2 regions of the Cytobacillus spartinae genome follow, and region 2 is predicted to be linked to the other one. Evidence: a T-box and tRNA genes for the amino acid it is inferred to sense, from the RefSeq annotation. Region 2 holds a T-box; the other holds one or more tRNA genes.

Region 1 (9,828 bases), on a different contig from region 2:
TCATTCTTAAATCAATTTGATTCTACACAAATCATTCCTGTTTAAAAAACTTGGAAATAACTTATTATTATCATTAACTTAATCGTTATTACTGTATACCTCTGGTTTAAGAACACCTATATATGGAAGGTTACGATACTTTTCAGCATAATCTAACCCATATCCTACTACAAACGCATCTGGTACAACAAATCCAACATAATCTGCTTCTATATCAGCCTTACGACCTGTTGGCTTATCTAAAAGAGTAACAATTTTAATGGATTTTGCTTTTCGATAGCGAAATAGCTCAACTAAATAGCTTAACGTTAGTCCACTATCAATGATATCTTCAATAATTAATATGTCTCTTCCCTCTACAGAAGTATCTAGATCCTTTAGGATTTTTACTTCTCCTGAAGAAACGGTAGAGTTTCCATAGCTAGAAACATCCATAAAATCCATTTCTAAATATGTATCGATTCGTTTTAAAAGGTCTCCCATAAATGGCATTGCACCTTTTAGAACCCCAATTGCCAAAGGAAAACGATCTTGATAATCCTCCGTTAATCGAGCAGATAACTCCCTTATCTTTCCTTGAATTTCTTCTTCCGTAATCAGTACCTTTTCAATATCATTTTTCATGTTTCTTTGTGCCCCCTAGAAGATCAATGCTTTTTATAACTTATACATATGTAGCGACGGTCATCATTTTCTTCCGTAGGATAAAGATTTGATTTCTTTATTCCCGGTACCCAAATGATGTTATCAAAAGAATCCGTAATAATGGGCCAGCTATCCCTTTCATATTTGGGGATTTTGGCGTCAATAAAAATATCTTTTATCTTTTTGGTTCCATTCATTCCTTTAATGGTCATTCTGTCGCCATTTTTCCTAGTTCGTATCTTGATCGGCAAATGAACGTTATCGGATGGTAAAAGCAAAGTGTCCTTTTGACTAAACTCATTTCTTTCTTTTCCATATTCAAACGTTATTATGTCTCCTGATGGTAAGATTATCACTTCCGGTTGATTGATTTCATAATAATAGGTCTCCGCTTCCTTAATAGAGAATTGGAAGTGACATTCTGTATAAGAACGTACAACTTTTAGACCGTTTGGGAAATCAAGAGTTCCGGATGGCTGAGGATTGTTCATTAAAGAAAATAGTTGATCAATATGTATGGCGGATAAAGATGTAGGATTTTCTTGATAAAGATATTTTAATATTAGTTGAATACCTCTCCTTTGTAAAGGCATTGGCATTCCCCTAAAGCCTTCTATATCAATTGTTATACTACCATCTTTTTTCCTTTTCATAACTCTATTCATTTTTTCGACGGTTAATTCCTGAAGATACGATTCATCACTATCAATATCCTCGCTAAATCTCTGAAAATGTTCGTGTACTTGAGGGTTTTCTTTTGACAAAAATGGTAACACTAGATGACGGAAACGATTTCTACTATAAACATCCTTTTCATTACTTGGATCATATCTCGGCTCTAGTTGATGTTGCCCGCAGTAATCCTCAATCTCTCTTTTACTAACACAAAGAAATGGACGAACGATTTCCCCACTTTCAAAAGGCCTAGAAAATGGAATACCAGCTCTAGCTTTCCCTGTACTCCCTCTAGTTAACCGCATTAAAACCGTTTCGATCTGATCATCTCCATGATGACCTAAAGCTAAATAATTCAGTTGGTACTTGTTCAGTACCTTGGAAAAGAAACGATAACGGCAGTCCCTTGCTGCAACCTGGGAGCTTAATCCTGTCATTTCAATATACTCAGGAACATTTACTTGCTCAACCTCTACAGGAATATTTCTGTTTTGACAGAACTCCTTAACAAACTCAGCTTCTTGAAACGATTCGTTCCCACGAAACATGTGATCTAGATGAGCAACAACCACCTTTATGTTCCATTTTTCTCTCCGACTCCAAAGAAAATGTACAAGAGCGAGGGAATCAGGTCCACCTGATACCCCTACTAAAAAAGATGAATTCTCTATTTCAAATTGTTTTCGGCGAAGAAATGCTTCGACCTTTCTATCTAGCATAGTTCTCTTCCTTATGAACATATTTCTTACTTTATCTCTTCATTTTTAGCTTACCATTTTGAATTTAAACCTTCAAAAGCTAGCTATTAAAAATTGAGAGAATTCTGCAATGAATTTTACCTTCTCTAACATACGAGTAACTCGCCAATAAGTTTCAAAAAATTATCATTGAAAAGGGGTATTCTCTATAACATACCTTGAAAACTACTCTTGCACTTTCTTTATGCATCGAGTATTCCTCGAAGAAGCCATTCAACTTTACAAGTCCTAACTAGGGGCTCTTTTCATAACTTTGTTGCTATTTAAATACTTTAAACTGCTTTTGAACAGACTTTGGTGCTGTTTTCTTTATATGAGAGAAAAGAGACACGAAACAGCTTTTATCCGTGCTAGAGCCCATATACGAATAGCAACAATCTATGCGAAAACAGCCTTACTAAAAGACTTGACTATAAATATATAAGAAATATAGAAAAGATATAACCATAACAATCAAAATGGTCTCTAGTGCGCTGCCTCTTTTTCTCTTTTTCTTATAGGTTTGACGATTCACTTGTGTCGTATGAGAACTGCTTTTCTTTACTACCTGTTGTTGAGAGCGCGTACTTTTGCTAGTTTGAGTTTGTGTATTCATCATCTCTAACAAGTCTATTCTCATCTCTTTAGCAGTATTATATTTTCCCTGTAAAGCATTCAAGAGGACACTCTCGTATTTCAGCAATTCCTTCTTTTGCCTAATCATTTGCCTTAATTGGTTTATACCACCAGACGTTTTATTAAAACGCTTTGGATAAGCTGTATTTATAATAATCATTCCTACAGCAAATAAATCATAGGTAGGCTCTGCTTTCCGACTGCCTAGCCCCCAGTATCCTCTATCATAAAACTCTGTAAATTCCTTTATCGCTCTACCCTGAATCGTGGTTCCCCCTACATCGATACAACGGATCTTTGGAGGAGGCCCAGTTACGATTAAGTTTTCAGGCTTCAAATCACCAAATACCCAACCCTTTTCATGGAGAGTATTTAAATCGTTTAAGAGCTGCAGTAGTAAAACTTCAATCCACCCTTGATCTTTTTGTTTAATAAATTCTAGTAAGTCCGGACCTTTTATATACTCCATTACATAAAAAGAGATGTTTTTCTGCCTTCTTTCCCAATCATCTACATCAATTAAAGAAGGCCCGAGGGTAGACCCTTGGACCTTTGCAAAGGATTTGAGGACATTTACCTCAGAAGTAACAGACATGCCATTATCACTCATTTTAAGTGCAACATGTTGGTTTCTGAACTGTGCTAAGTACACCGTTCCATTGGCCCCAAAACCAAGTTCCTTAAGAATCGTATACCGATTTTTATGCCATTTTCCTTCTATAATAGTCCCTGGATTTACTTTAAATTGACTCTTCAAAGTATTGTTCATCATCACGAGACAGCAGACTCCTTAACGAACGTTTTTTCTTGAAATACGATAGTGCTTCGCGAATAGCAGGGCCTGTCGGGGTAATTCCACCAGTCGTAAGCTTCGAAAAGATACTTGTCAGTGACTCTAACTTCGGAGTCCAATCTAATAACTTTTCGACATCTTTCTTTTTCCCGGGAAATACAAAGACAGAAAATCGATTATCACCTGTACGAGCATTTAAGCTTAAAGAAAGGTCTAGTAAGGCTTCTTTCACCGTAGGAAGTTTATGTTTCATACTTGCACTTGTATCGACAAGAATCAACACTTCCAACTCAACGGTTTCTCCTAATTCATCAACCACTTCCATCACTTCGCCTCGTTGTTCAGGTGGTAAATCTTCAACTGTTTTCGACCCGCCTAGAATTTGCTGAAGCTCCTTATTCACTACTCCTTGTAACGTCTGTGTCATTGCTTTTCTCGTCACCATTTGAACAGTCTGGGAGAGCTGTTGTGCATAAACAACTTGACTCACTCCACCACCGGACATAGCAATTCCTTCAATTTCTTTCATTCCTTGGTCATCAATTACATCATGTTCCATCACACCAATTACGTTCACGGTAATCCCTTGCTCTTTAGCTAGGGCTGCCATTGCAATTGGATCTTCCCCTTGATTGGAACAACCATCTGTAATAAGCAAAATTTGTTTTAACGTACCTGTTTTCATAATCTCCCCTCCAGATTTGAGTTGTTACCATTTTCGACTGATTAGAGGGGATTTATACATAAATGCGGTTTAATTGAACAAAATATATTAGTTAGCCTTTTGTCGATATTTTTGCATTGGGATTGTTGACCATCTAGGTGTATTGTGCTTTACCTTTGTTACCACTACAGTCATATCGTCTTCAATAAATCCTGACCGAGATCGAATCACCTCTTCCATAATTAAATCTGCTACCTGTTGAGGATCATCTGTTGCAAGCTCTCCTATCTTTCTTTTCATCCATAAATCATAATTCTCCACATGCTTTGGTCCTTCAAATACACCATCACTCATCATAATGAGTAAATCACCTGCTTTTAACTGGTCACTCACTACATCCACATCAAATTCTTGTATAATTCCCATAGGTAAATTACTAGCTTGAATCTTAATGACTTTATTTCCTCTTTTGATAAAACTCGGTGTGGAGCCGATTTTTAGGAATCGGACGGAAGCATTCTGTAAATCAATCATCGCCAAGTCTAATGTTGAGAAGATCTCATCTGTTGTTCTTAACGACAAGACGGAATTAACGGATTTAATCGCTACTTTTTCCTCGATTCCGGATTGTAGAATCTTTTGTAAAAGTTCAAGTGTTTCTTTACTTTCGATATGCGCTCTCTCTCCATTTCCCATTCCATCACTTATAGCCACTGCATATTTTCCACAACCTAACTCAATGGTTGAGTAACTATCTCCTGAAATAAATCCTCCATCTTTCGCAGCATGGGCCACACCCGTATCAACCGCATACGCTTTTGCTGAACGGAACGTCACATGGCAAAAGCCATTCGGATAGGTTGAGCATTCTTCAGAGTTTACAATGATGGTTTCACCAAGGATATCCGAGAGCATTGGAGCAATCAGTTTCTCACATTCTCCATGTCCGTTGCAGAAAGGAATCGTCATGTCGATGTCAACGTTCCCTTGCTCCAAACTATATATTTCAACTTGCTCGATATGAATACCAAATTCCTGTAAAGCTTCTAAAATTAATTCCTCTTGCTTATGATGGTTATCTCGCTCCCTTTGGATTTCTTTTGCGAAATCTCCCATTACGGTAGATACACCTAATAATTGATCGGCAACAAGCTTCCTGCTTTCCTGTACTTGCTTCTTCAACTTCTGATTTGCTTGATATAGCGATAACTCTTGATAGACTGCATCGATTACTTTTTTCGACTTTGTACAATGCTTGTCCCATTCTCTTGAGAGCTTAGGGGAAACAGCTCCATTATTTTGATCCATTTCAGTCATAATATCTTTCATATAGTCATAGGTTGTATTAAAGTTCCTTGTCCAACAATGCTCTTTCTTAAAACAAGTTTGACAGGTCTTTTCAGTCACATTACTTAAAAAGAAATCTAGCTCACGTTCTTTATCGTCCCATTCATTTTGTTCGTCATAGGATGAAAAACTATTAGAGAGAGCTTGAAAAACGGATGAAAACTGCTCAACCCTTTGAGCCGTCACATCGCGCATTTTTCTCATATATTGCTGTTGTTCAGCTGTATATTCAGGTGTACCAGGTATATATTTTGCAAGTTTAGAAGTTAGGGCTTGTGGGGTAAGTAGGAATAAAACAACTGCTGCTGCAGTTTCTAAAAAAGTATTAAGAAGGTTTCCGCTTCCTTCGCCATACATTCCAATTAAGAGTGTTGCAATAAATAAGCCGATTGCAACGCCAATTTTCTTCCCTTCTTTTAATAAACCACCCAATAATCCTGAAAACGCTAACAAACTCATATGGTAGAAACTTGATACATTGGCAAGACTAAAGATAAGTCCTGTTACAACACCAACGGTTGACCCGACCGTAGCTCCTGCTACAAATGCAAATACTAAAACCAAATATCTCGACATGATATGCTCAACCGATAAGTCATAGACAGACCAACCAATCGTACCTGTCATAATGGATGCGAGCATGATGATTAAACAAACAATTTCTTCCGTTTTAAGTGACTGTCTTCTTTTATTAACTGAAATTAAAGGAATACTTTGTAAAAAAATAAGCGTTAAAATAAAGCCTAAACTCGCTTCTACTCCCGCCATCATTCCATCGTATAGAGAAACTTGATTGGTTAAAATATAACTTTTCCCTAACTTTCCTAATAACAATGTACCAAATACATAAAAAGGCAGAGCTCTTATTTCACTCTGAAGGAGTTTCTTTGACACCCGGAGGAGAAATAAGAATAAAAATGTAACAATAAATGTATAAGCTGCATCTATAACCGACAACGTTGCTGCTCCAGCAACAAGTCCTATTAATGCCAAAGGGGCTTTTTCTCTTCTAACCATGTAAACTGCTGCAAAAAATGGTAGAGCAAAAGGAGTCAATTTAGATAATATTAAAGCTCGTCCTAGCAAAAAGCCTATGATTAATAGAATATAGCCTTTTTTCACAAAGAAAGTTTCCGTTTTCAGTTGGAATTTGTTTAGACCGTTAGAAATACCTAATTTAGATCCGTTAAAGCTTACTTCCCCGATAGGTTCTCCTATATTCCTTTCTACATTTTCCATGTAAAACTCCACTCCCCACTTTAATATCGTTGATGACTATTATAAGAGGGCGAATTTTAAAAGTTTGTCAAAATGGAGGACAAGCATTCATATTTCGTTCGACTGATTTCACCTTAATACACGAAAAGCAAACAAATTATCAGGTGTTTTTGCTTGATGGAACTTTGTCCTTTAACCTTGTTAACTCAGTAAAGATGGCTCTATATATGCATTTGATAGGATAATAACTGAAAACGACAATTTTCTATAAAAATGTTATTGACTTAAAAGTAAAACGTTTGTAATATATTATTTGTGCTTTAACACATGGCGGCGTAGCTCAGCTGGCTAGAGCGTACGGTTCATACCCGTGAGGTCGTGGGTTCGACTCCCTCCGCCGCTATACAGAAATGCGGAAGTGCCTTGTTCAGCCCCGAAAAACACTGGAGGGCTAGAGAAACGAACTCGGTTTTTGAGTTCTTTCTCTAGACCGAAGTGTCTCGAGGGTCTAGGCACTGGAGCTGGACAAAGAAAAGCGGGAGCGCCTTGGTTAGCCCCGACAAGCAAATGTTTTTCGGACGTAAAAGTCCAATTAATCCCTATCACGGCCCATTGGTCAAGCGGTTAAGACACCGCCCTTTCACGGCGGTAACACGGGTTCGAATCCCGTATGGGTCATAATAAAAAACGACAGTTGTTCACTCAACTGTCGTTTTTTTTATATTTATAAGAGCGGTCATGTAATCAAATAAAAAAAAGCAAGTCATCAAAGACTCACTTTTTAAAGTTTATTTATAATTCAGCAGCAAGTTAACCTCTTCTAGCGCCTCTGCCACCTCGTTTAGATTCTGTGTTGCGCTTTAACGAAGATAAACGGTCTTCACTATCTTTTAAGAAACGTGCCATTTTTGATTCAAAGTTCTCTCTTGGAGCACGGTTATCGTTGGCTCTACCTTGACGTGGACGTTGACCGCCACCTCTAGAATCTCCACCTCTTGGTCCTCTGTCTGGTCTGTCAGATCTTTCAGGTCTAGCGGGTCTTTCAGGTCTATCTACAGCTTTCTTGATGGATAAACCAATCTTGCCATCCTTTTCAACATTAATGACTTTTACCTCGACTTCGTCACCAACTTTAAGATGGTCATTTATATCTTTAACATAATTATCCGCGACCTCACTAATGTGAACAAGACCTGTTGAGCCTTCTGGTAACTCCACAAACGCTCCAAAATTAGTGATGCCTGTTACCTTACCTTGTAACTTGCTGCCTACTTCGATTGACATAAAAAGATTTTTCCTCCTTAAAAATTTAAAAGAATCATACTTGAATATATTCCACATGGCTTTGAACAGTAAACATTACTAAAAAAAATATAATTCAAAAAGAACATAGTGTTCATTATAAAAGCTTCACTTTTCAAAAATTGAATGCCTGTGAAATTCATTCATTTACTCTATATTATACAGAAATGAAAAAAAGCGTGTCAATACGATGACTTGTCGGATGATTTTTCCTTTTTTTCATCTGGCAAATTAAAGATGATTTCATTCTTATCAGATAGAAAGTATTCTGACCTTGCATACTTCGCAATATAGTCATCATCGTTTAATTTGACGATCTCTTCTTGAAGAATGGTTTCTTCCTTCTTAAGGGCACCAAGCTCTTCGTGAAGTTTCTTTTTCTCCGCATTCATTTCATCAAGAGTCGAGGCCTGCGAAATGAGTGTATTAATAATAAAGTAAGTTGAAACAGCAGCAAAGATCAGAAAAACAGCTAGTCTTCGAAAAAGTAGCGTTCTTTTTCTAGATAGATTAGCTTCAGATATCTCATGTTGTTTCGTATAGCTAGTTTCGATTTTTGCAACGTTGCGCTTCTTTATGGCACTCATTAATCGCTTTCCCTCCTTATTTATTCTTGTTCTTCCACTTTAAAAACCATGTATTAAAGGTATTCTTTATTTTGTTATAATATCCTGCTAATTTATTATATAACTTCTCGACGTAATTTTTAATATATTTCGGCAATAATTTCCAAATTAATAGGAAAATCCACTTAATCGGACTAAATAGTACTTTCGTTATAAATAATAAGACCTTAAAGAGCAGTGAAACAAGTGCCAAAAGACCCTTGCCTAGCATTATTATAATCGATAATAGAGCAAAAAGTAATGATTGTACCGGTCTATATATAAGTACCATAAACACTTTCACTAAAAACTGATAAATAGAGATTATCATTGAAATGACAATCTCTAATAATCGTAGGTAAACCTGCTTAAAAAGAGCTTGGTAGGCAGCAAATCCACATAGAAGAGCTACAAATATATAAAACCTGAGCTCACCTTGATTCACGACAAAGAGAGTATAGAAAATCGAAAGACCTTGTAATAACCAAAATAAAATGTCATTACAAAAAACAATCCAGCTTTTTCTTTCTGAACGTTTTAAAAAGCGATTATACGTATCGAGGGAAGCACCAAAGTAACTTCCCATACCAATCATCGCAATCATAGTAAGAAATTGTGTAGACAGCGTCATCGGAACAACTTGCTAAAGAAACCTTTAGCTTTTTCCCCTTGATGTTCATCTAAGTACACCAGTTCAAATACTTTTCCTTTTATCGACACAATCCCTTTATCGACATCTAGATTTTTCATCTGTAGATTCTGCCCTTTAATAGCTAGGAAGCCCATGACGGTCTCAAGTAGAAATTCTTCATTATCAAAGCTTTCAACCTGCTTAACCCCTGTAATATCTAATAGCTTTCTTCCCCGCATAATCACATCGTGCTCTTGTACTGTCCCTTTTGAAACATTCGTCTCATAATATTGACTCATTATTCATCCCTCACAATCACATAGTACAACCTTTTGTACATGTGTATGTTAAAGGGGCTGATAATAGAACAAGCCATCTCTTACATTTTGGACATGTGTACCTTTACTCTACTTCTTGATTTACCTTTTCCTCTTTTATAATGGTGTACATTTCAGCTGCTTCTTCTTTACGTGAAGTTTCCTGAATTTGATCCACTCTTACCGTTACTAATTTCTGCCCAAAACGAATCGACAGCTCATCCCCCACTTTAACAATCGAGCCTGCCTTCGCTTGAA
Region 2 (9,828 bases):
TATGCTACCAAAAAAGATCTAGAAGACATAAAGTATGCTCTAAATGTGATCAGTACAAAACTAAATTGTCCCTTGACCTTTAATCCCCCATCACCGAAGGATTCGGATGACAATTTATTCAAACAAGTAAAAAAGGTTCAATATAAAGACCCTACTCAATAGAACACACTCTACAGTGTGTTTTTTGCTTTCCAACAACGTAATGGTTTTAGTAACCAACAAAATATGATAAATTGGATATGAATTCTTTTTTGTGTTGTGAATGGAGGATTGGGTATTTTTGACATTAGGTCCACGAGTCTTTAAAACAGGACTGGCTGTTACAATGGCCTTATACATATGTTATTTCTTTAAGTTAGAACCAGCGTTATTTGCAGGTGTTGCAGCTATATTCGCTGTGCAGCCTTCCATATACAAATCATGGAGACATATCATTGACCAGATCATTACCAATACGATTGGAGCACTTTTTGCTCTTTTCACGATTTACTATATAGGCAATGATCCTATCATTATTGGATTGGTTATTATCGTAGTCATCTCTATTAGCTTAAAATTAAAAATGGAAAATACGATATCATTAACGGTCGTTACAGTACTTGCTATTATGAGTGCGCCTGGAGAAGGGGATGTATTATTTGCGGCTAATCGTTTTGGAATTATTCTAATTGGGATTGCCTCTGCATTTTTAATAAATATACTAGTGTTGCCACCAAAATATAAGAAAAATTATATCGAACAGAGTAAATCTGTTTTTCAAAATATGTCCTTGTTAATCCGGACAGCTATTTCAAATGAAATGACCGAGAAATCTTTTCAACAGCATTCCAAAAAACTAGAATCAGATATAAAAAAGCTTGAAGACTTATTTAAAGTATTTGATGAAGAACGAGCTAAAATGTCAAAGCTAAACCCATTAGATGCACGGGAAATTGTTGTTTTTAAACAAATGCTAAAATCGCTTCAGCAAGGGGAAGAGCTTCTTCAAGTGATCGATGAACACTATTTTCAAAGTCATACGAGTGAAGAAGAAAATTTACTATTTGACCAGCAATTAGAGCAATTAATCAAGTGTCATGAGTATTTTTTATTAAAATATGAGGGAAAAGTGAAGTTAGAGGAACATCGGGTCGAAGATGAAGTTCTAACAGAAAGCGGAGAGTTCCTAGAAAATATCATGGATCACTACCGAAATAATCCGAAAGAAAAACTAAGGTTAGTAGTGATTGGATCAGCGATATTCGAGTACGCTTTCCACCTTCAGCGATTAAATAGATTAATTGAACAATATTTAAAATCAACAATTAAGGAATAAAAAGTAAGAGCATTACCTACTTAGTAAAGGTAATGCTTCTTTCTTTTAGGGCTGCTACTTACCTAGTTTATTTCGCTCTAATTCAATGTTTTCAATATCAATTCTTTCAAACAATGGTGTAATGCCTTCCAATGCTCCTGTAGGACTTATATAGCTCCAAGACGGTTCAGTAACACCTAGAAATTTTCGAATATCCTGACATGTAAAAGGTAGGAATGGTTCTAACAAGTTTGAGAGGTTTGCAACGATCACCGCGCATGTATACAGTGTTGCTGAACATTCTGCTTGGTTTTCTTTTATTTGAATCCATGGTTTTCTTTCATCAAAATACTTATTAGCTTTCCTGATAAAATCAAATATGCTCTCTAAAGCAGCCTTACCATCTCCTTTTTCGATAAGATTTCCTGTTTTCTCGTATAAATGGTAAATCTCAGTAACTATAGTTTGATCAGCTAGTGCAGAAGGAATGATATGATCATAGTACTTCTCAATAAATTTTAAAGTCCGGTTCACAAAGTTCCCGAAAGCTCCTAATAGTTCGCTATTATGACTATAGATAAACTCCCTCCAAGAGAAATCAGCGTCACGTTTGTCAGGGGCATTGATCGTTAAAAAATATCGAATGGAATCCGGGTGATACGACTCTAATATCTCTGGAACCCACACAGCCCAATTTCTACTAGTTGAAAGCTTCTTTTTTTCAACCGTCAAATACTCACTAGAGATGATACATTCTGGGAGCTTTAAATCTTTAAGTCCTATAAGAATAGAAGGCCATATAAGAGTGTGGAAGGGGATATTGTCTTTCCCGTGTACATAGTATGATTTAGCATCTTCACTCCAAAAATCGTCCCACGGTTGATTATAATCTATTGACCACTTTTTACTAGCTGTTAAGTAGCCGGAAACAGCCTCAATCCATACATAAATCTTCTTTTGTTGAAAGCCTTCAATGGGAACAGAAACTCCATTTTCTAAGTCGCGCGAAGCGGCGCGGTCTTTTAACCCTTCCTTTAAATATCGATCGGTAAGATGAACCGCGTTTTCTTTCCAATTGTATTTACTTTCTTGAAAAAACTTCTCAAGAGGGTTTTGAAGTTTGGACAAAGCAAAGTACAAGTGTTCTGTCTTTTTGACAATCGGCTCACCTCCACATAGTTTACATTTCTTGTTCAATAAGTCCAAAGGATCCAACAAGCTAGAACAATAATCACACTGATCTCCGCGTGCTGGATTCAAACAATTTGGGCAGGTTCCTTCAACATACCGATCAGGCAAAAATAGTGAATCAAACTCACAGTAAGACTGATCAATGTTCTTTTTATAAATGAGGCCGCTTTGTATAAGCCTCTTGAAAATTTCTTGAACCTCTTCATGATGAAAAGGATCGTCTGTTCTTGTGTAGAAATCATAGGTAAAGCCTAATTTATTGAAGCACTCAACAAACTCTTCATGATACCGCGTAGCGATTTCATTAGTTGATACACCTTCACTTTTTGCCCTTACAGCAATAGGGGTACCATTACAATCACTTCCTGAAACATACAACACATTTTTACCCTTTAACCGATAATACCTTGCTATAATATCACCAGGTAACAGACTTGCCACATGCCCTAAATGAAGGGAACCGTTTGCGTAGGGCCAGGCCCCACCAATAAAGATTGACATGATTTATTCCTCCTTAAAATTGGTTACGTACTTATAGGGAACTTTAGTGAAAAATGTATTTGTTTGAATCTTTGTAGATAATCACTAATTAATAAATGATGTATAAAAGTTGCCAACACAACAAAAAAGCCCGCCCCCTGACTATTGTCAAAGGACGAGCTTAGCCTCGTGATACCACCTTTATTCACTAATAGCTCACACTATTAGCCTCCATAAGTACGGAACAGATATGTTCTTATACTCTGACATTGATAACGAGTGTCAAATCTCGTCACTACCTACTACCATTTGGATTCAGTGTGATGCTCAGGGGCCATGTTCAGTTATCTTCGTCTTTACTCCTTTTCACCAACCGGAGCTCTCTGTAAAAGGCTACAAATAACTTACTCTTCCCATCATTGCATTTCATTTTAATTTTTATCATTATTGCAAACGTAAAGGAAATAATCAAGAGAAATTTTTCCAATGACCACTAAAATCATATCGGTCTGGTGATAGGGAGGATTATCAAGATAAAGATTCAACCCATTTAGGCTTCAAAACAAATAAATGCCTATATAACAACAGGCATTTTATGAATATAATATTACATCAGACATTAGAAGAGGAGGAATAATTAAAAGGGAGAAATTTAAATGAAGTTTTTGTTGTACGGAATTCCTGTTCTGTTTTTATTAGTTGCATCATTTTTTATCTTGGATAAATCTAAGAAAAACAAATTTATTGTATATCCATTTATAATTACCCTTGTATTTATCATCGTTCATATGCTGTTCATCTCTTATATGGGTAGTTGGGTATTCCTTGGTTTTATTTTTTTAACCTCGGCAAGTTTGTTTTTTACATTTATCTTATTTTTATTTGTTCGAAGGCGAAGATAACCGCCATAATAATAGAATAGTGGTAAGTGTACTTTCACCATACGGACCCTCACATACAATAGGGTGAGGTGATTTTTATAAAAAAATCTATATTGACCCAGGTCACGGAAGTGCCGACCCTGGGGCTCAAGAAAATGGTCTTCAAGAATAGATTCTAATCTTACAAATTGGACAACTAGTTCTTGTTTATATTCCTAATCGGAGAAAATAAAGAGCGGCTAAAGCAACTAGGAGAGGTTGTCACATGAATTACAAAGAGTCACCAATTCTTTAAGGTTCTAATCGCTACCTCAGGACCCAACAATCTAACATAGGTAAAAACAAGAATTTTGACGTATTTACTAAACAAAATTAATATGATTAGTAATAGACATGTAACTTAGCGGTGGTTTTGCTTCAAACCACTGCATTTATTTTAAATCTTGGGTTGTTAAACAGTTTAGATTGAAGATAAAAAACAAAGTCGGGGTATGATATATATGTGGCATAAAATGATGGAACCTATCAGTCAAATTACAGTAACATCAAACAAAAATAACGAGCCTGTTATCATTGAAGGTAATCTTGATAAGCTGTACTGTGTTGGAATTGGAACAGACGCAGCTGTATTTAGATCGTATGAAATACCGCAATATGCTTTTAAAGTGTTTGCAACAGACAAATTATTTAAAAAGGATATGGAGCTTAACGTATATGAACGAATAGGGGAGTCATCGTTTTTTCCTAGCTGTTATGGACAAGGGCACAATTTTATTGTATTGAGCTATGAGGAAGGCATCACGCTATATGATGCTGTTGTAAAAGGAATACATATTCCACCGCAGGTTATCGAAGATGTGGAGCAAGCTAGGAAGGAAATTTACTCTAAAGGAATGAACCCAAGGGACATCCATCTAAAGAATGTGATTATGAACGAAGGTAGAGCAAAGCTCATAGATGTGTCCGAATATATGAAAGAAGGAGATGACGGAAGGTGGGCATACCTTAAGAGAGGATATAAAGATTATTATCATCTAATAGATGGAAAAGCGATCCCCATTTGGATGGTCGAAAGCGTTCGAAAGTGGTATAACATTCATTCAGCTAAATTTGACTATCGTGAATTTACGGAAAAAATGGTTAAGTTATTTAAAATTAAGGAGTAAAGATCTAAAAACACGGGGAAATCATCGTTGGAGAGACTTTAAACGATTTTATTATGGAGAAATTTATGCTCCATTACAAATAAAATAAACACCCCATCTGGAGTGTCTACTTTGCAAAAACGTGATTTCCAATTACAACTGTAACTGGCTTTGAGCGTAACCATTTGTTAGAAGTTTTAGCGGGATTAAAGAAATATAAAGAACCTTTTCCTAAACCACGGAAAGCTAAGGCTTCGTTAACAGCACGTTTTGACTCTAAACTTGCAGGTTTATTAATTTGACCATTGCTAACTGGTGTAAATTGCTGCGCTTCATAGATTACACCTCTAACGGTATTAGGGAAAATGTTGCTATCTACACGGTTTAGAACAACTGTTGCTACGGCCACTTTACCAGCATAAGGCTCACCTTTCGCCTCAGCCTCTACTAATCTAGCTAATAGATCCTTTTCAGCTGCTGACACCGAGGATGCTGGAATGGTAATGCGTTGGCCAACCCACAAAGATCCGCTTGTTGTGTTATTAGCTCTCATGATCTGCTTGTATGGAACCCCATGTTTTAAAGCAATTTTCCAATAAGTCTCACCTTTAGTTACAGTGTGTGAACTAGCTGCTAACGTACTAGTATTTGCACTTAAAATTAGTACGAAAAATGTCACGAGGGATATTAGTTTTTTCATCCTTCTATACCTCCTTGATAAGTCCTATTAACCGTAACATGATATTTTGATAGATTCATTGGCGAAAATTTACCAAAAGGGGAAAATATCTTTGACTACTAGTGGGGTTTATTGGATAATTAAGGAAACTGATTTAAGTGATTCGTTGTTTTATTTTATAGGAGTACAGAAAAAAACGAGCGTTACACACGCCCGTTCACTTTAACGTTGTTCCACTGGAAGATGAACCGGAACTTTAAACCACCATAAGAAGAAAACTGCAATAGGAATAGAAATAAGATAAGCAATAATAGGCTTTTTATAAAATAAATAAAGGATAGGAAACATAATTACATCAAATGCCGCCGACCAGCCTAAATGCCACCCGTAATTATAATGGATGTGGTTTGTAAAAATAAAGACAAGCTCAACTAATACGTAAATGGCTACCCATCTTATATAATGTTTCAGTTGTTCTTTCTTTGTGGTTGGATAATTTGAAAGAAACAAGAGCGCCGTACCAGGAAAAACAATAAATGTATACAACATTTCTGTTAAGGTATGATTGCTTAGGAAGTCTGAATTAAATCTCCAAAGAAAATAACTTGCTGTAAGAAAGTTGTAAGTTAGGTTTCCTAAAGCAAAATAAAGCATAGTTGTATGATATTTTTGCCAATTTCTCCAATCTCCCCATCGCCATACGGCAAATATTACAAATATAGAAAGAGCAACATGCACCCATATCAATCCTTTATATAGTTAATTTCATCATGTTTATTTTATACAAAGATTGGACTTAGTAATCATTTCTAAGTGATAATCTCTAAGAAGTGATGGCTATTTGTTAGCTAAAAGCTTTGCATCAATCATATCAGTCATGATAAAGCAATATACTTTATGAAAACAACTTTCAAAAAGGATGATCTACGACATGAACGATGAAATTATACAGTATTATGTTGTGAACAAAGACCTTAATATGTCGGTAGGTAAAGTAGCAGCACAGGTGGCGCATGGAGCTACACTGTGTACATTAGACATGGTTAGTTCAAACGGTTCAAGATTTCCAGATTATTTTCACTACTTTGTTGATTGGTATAAAACGGGAATGAAAAAAGTTGTCCTTCGAGGGACTCAAAAAGATTTAGAAGTATTAAAAGAAAGTGGGTTTTATTCTATAAGGGATGCGGGAAAAACGGAAATTCCAGAGGGCTCGCTCACAGTGGTGGTTTTACCACCTATGCCAAAACTATTAAGCAAACGATTTGTTGAGCAATATTCAGTGTACTAAATTGGTACGCTGGATTTTCTTTTTTTGTAGAAGAAAGAAAAGAAATTAGGTAGAATAGGGGGAAGTAGATTGGAGCTTTATGAAGTTTTACTCTTTTTAGGTGCCGTTTTCGTAATTAGTTATGTCATTGAAAAGCTATTAATCAAACGGTTCAATATTAAACGAAGAACTAAGTTTATTTATAAGCATGTTAACAAACTTCATAAAAGAATAGAAATAACCGCGATTATACTGTTTTTTGTAAGTGGATTTTTCGTCATTGATTCTTACCCAACTGTTTATCCTTATTGGATACCTGGTTTCTTTATCTTAACTTATTCTATAAGGTCCTATATGGAGTGGAAGTTTCAAAGAGAAACAAGAGAATTTATCCTTAGTATTATGGCCTTAATTACAATGGTTGTTCTGTTTCCATTCGTCTACTTACTAATGTCTTAAAGCATAATTGAGCTGTTCTATAGAAGGAGAATGATCGTGATCGCATACTTATTCTTAGCAATTGCAATTGTTGCAGAGTTATTTGGTACATCTATGTTAAAAGCGTCTAATGGTTTCACTAAACTTCTCCCCAGTCTCGGTGTAATCGGTGGCTTCGGTATCGCCTTTTTTTCACTATCCTTATCGCTAAAGGTCATCCCTTTAAGTATTGCATACGCCATTTGGTCTGGGATTGGAACAGCTGCAACAGCTGTAATTGGTGTATTAATCTGGAAAGAAAAAATCAGCGGAACTAGTGTTGCTGGAATTATTTTAATCATCATTGGAGTTGTGTTGTTAAATTTAAAGGCTCCTGGACACGGAGCTATTGAAAAGCAAGAGATTAAAGTAGAGGAAAATCATGCATAATCATTGAAAATGGGGGCCTAAGAGGACTGAAAATTCGTATTGTTAGATACGAGTTTTCCAGTCCTTAGTTGGCCCATTTTAATATCTAGAAGAATTACTATAGCAATAACAATAGAATGGTTATGGTAAATATACTTAATACCGTTGTTACAAACGTAATGCTAGAGACTAGCATCGGTAGAGTGTTGAATTGAAGTGCATACATCGTTGTCGTTACAGCTGTAGGCATGGCAGTTGAAACAATTAATACTTTTTTCAATAAAGGATCAAAGGGAAATAACATCATGATGATGATTGTCAGTAATGGAGATATGACCATACGAACGATTACTCCATATAATACTTTTCCTTTTTCAAAATAACGGCCTAATTTTAGTTCAGCCAACTGCATGCCTAGAATGATCATAGCTACAGGAATAGCTGCGTCTGCAACAAGGTCAATGGCCGCGTAAGCCCCATTTGGAACTGGAATCTTCAGAACGTTAAACAAGATTCCTATTACTAAGGTGTAGGTTATCGGCATTTTAAAAACAGCCCCGATTGCAGGCTTCATTCCTTGTCTTCCACGAGCAGCATAATAAACACCAAAAAAGTTCATAATCAATGATTGCAAAACTAGAAAAGAAACGGCATAGGCAAAGCCTGCATCTCCAAAGGCGAATAATACGATTGGTGCCCCGTAATTCCCTGCATTCATAAAAGCCGTAGAGAGAATGAGAGCACTCTCTACATCCTGAGGATAGCGGAGGAGTTTAGAATATATTTTGTTCACTAAAATAAGTGCTCCTAATAACAAGAAAGCAAAGAGAGTCATGTACAAATATTGTTGATCCAGAGTTACCGTATAGAAGGTTCGAAACACTAACATCGGAGAGAGAATATAAACAGCGACGGTAGAGACTGATACAATATTCATTTTCTTCCACTTTTGAACAATAAAACCGATTAAAAAGATAAAAAACGTTGGCAAGATGACTTCGAAAATGACTGACATTTTGGGATTCCTCATTATGGTATTAAAATAAAAAGACTTACTCTTTCAAAAATTTACTATTAAAGTGTATCATATTAACAATAAATGTAGGATGAAGACGAATTATTGTGGAGGATTTACTTTTTTATATTAGTTTGTTGCTGTGAGAATGGGTTAGTAAAGGCTGGTTTAGGTGGGCTACAGTTAGAAGCCGAGTCAACTTTAGATAGAAAAAGTTGAGCAAAGTTAAACTACGCAATTAGAATACGAGGTAACTTCTGACAGGAGAAGTTGAAAAGAGCTTGAGTACAGTCAGAAGGTGAGGTAACTTCTGACAGGAGAAGTTGAAAAAAGCGGAGAACAGTCAGAAGGTGAGGTAACTTCTGACAGGAGAAGTTGAAAAAAGCGGAGAACAGTCAGAAGGTGAGGTAACTTCTGACAGGAGAAGGTGAAAAGAGCGGAAAACAGTCAGAAGGTGGGGTAACTTCTGACAGGAGAAGTTGAAAAAAGCGGAGAACAGTCAGAAGGTGAGGTAACTTTTGACAGGAAAAGCTGAAAAAAGCGGAGTTCAGTCAGAAGGTGAGGTAACTTCTGACAGGAGAAGTTGAAAAAAGCGGAGAACAGTCAGAAGGTGAGGTAACTTCTGACAGGAGAAGTTGAAAAAAGCGGAGAACAGTCAGAAGGTGCGGTAACTTCTTACAGGAAAAGCTGAAAAAAGCGGAGTTCAGTCAGAAGGTGAGGTAACTTCTGACAGGAGAAGGTGAAAAGAGCGGAAAACAGTCAGAAGGTGAGGTAACTTCTGACAGGAGAAGCTGATATAAGCAGTTTACAGTCCAAAGACAATCCAACTTCGGACAGAGGAAGATGAGAAAAGCCTGTTACAGTCCGATGAAAATAATCCAACTTCAGACAGCAAATGTGTGGACGCAACTCCATACACAAGAACAACACTACTTTAGATGGGGGAGTAAAAGTTGAACAACCTAAAGACCATTCCCGTTATTGAAACGGACCATTATTCATTGAGAGCCATGACGAAAGAAGACGC

Evidence for each region. A T-box is a leader RNA that pairs with one kind of tRNA and senses whether it is charged. The one in region 2 lies ahead of metG (methionine--tRNA ligase), so its partner is inferred to be a tRNA-Met.
Region 1: it has a tRNA-Met gene. The T-box ahead of metG (methionine--tRNA ligase) is inferred to sense a tRNA for this amino acid. The anticodon was not compared.

Annotation. Positions count from the first base shown of each region.
Region 1 is NZ_JBIACK010000023.1:25,952-35,779, reverse strand. Features, by position in the region: gene hpt (hypoxanthine phosphoribosyltransferase) at 79-624, opposite strand; gene tilS (tRNA lysidine(34) synthetase TilS) at 648-2,039, opposite strand; gene ACFYKX_RS26115 (protein kinase domain-containing protein) at 2,476-3,465, opposite strand; gene ACFYKX_RS26110 (vWA domain-containing protein) at 3,434-4,171, opposite strand; gene spoIIE (stage II sporulation protein E) at 4,259-6,736, opposite strand; tRNA gene ACFYKX_RS26100 (tRNA-Met) at 7,045-7,118, shown strand; tRNA gene ACFYKX_RS26095 (tRNA-Glu) at 7,322-7,393, shown strand; gene ACFYKX_RS26090 (S1 domain-containing RNA-binding protein) at 7,526-7,999, opposite strand; gene ACFYKX_RS26085 (FtsB family cell division protein) at 8,200-8,604, opposite strand; gene yabQ (spore cortex biosynthesis protein YabQ) at 8,621-9,253, opposite strand; gene yabP (sporulation protein YabP) at 9,250-9,552, opposite strand; gene ACFYKX_RS26070 (RNA-binding S4 domain-containing protein) at 9,656-9,828, opposite strand, start outside.
Region 2 is NZ_JBIACK010000001.1:595,145-604,972, reverse strand. Features, by position in the region: gene ACFYKX_RS02965 (DUF421 domain-containing protein) at 1-162, shown strand, start outside; gene ACFYKX_RS02960 (FUSC family protein) at 281-1,315, shown strand; gene metG (methionine--tRNA ligase) at 1,370-2,986, opposite strand; T-box leader at 3,134-3,394, opposite strand; gene ACFYKX_RS02950 (hypothetical protein) at 3,622-3,867, shown strand; gene ACFYKX_RS02945 (serine/threonine protein kinase) at 4,359-5,012, shown strand; gene ACFYKX_RS02940 (cell wall hydrolase) at 5,119-5,691, opposite strand; gene ACFYKX_RS02935 (CBO0543 family protein) at 5,893-6,408, opposite strand; gene ACFYKX_RS02930 (aminoacyl-tRNA hydrolase) at 6,602-6,961, shown strand; gene ACFYKX_RS02925 (DUF4181 domain-containing protein) at 7,031-7,399, shown strand; gene ACFYKX_RS02920 (DMT family transporter) at 7,436-7,807, shown strand; gene ACFYKX_RS02915 (AEC family transporter) at 7,905-8,801, opposite strand; gene ACFYKX_RS02910 (GNAT family N-acetyltransferase) at 9,755-9,828, shown strand, end outside.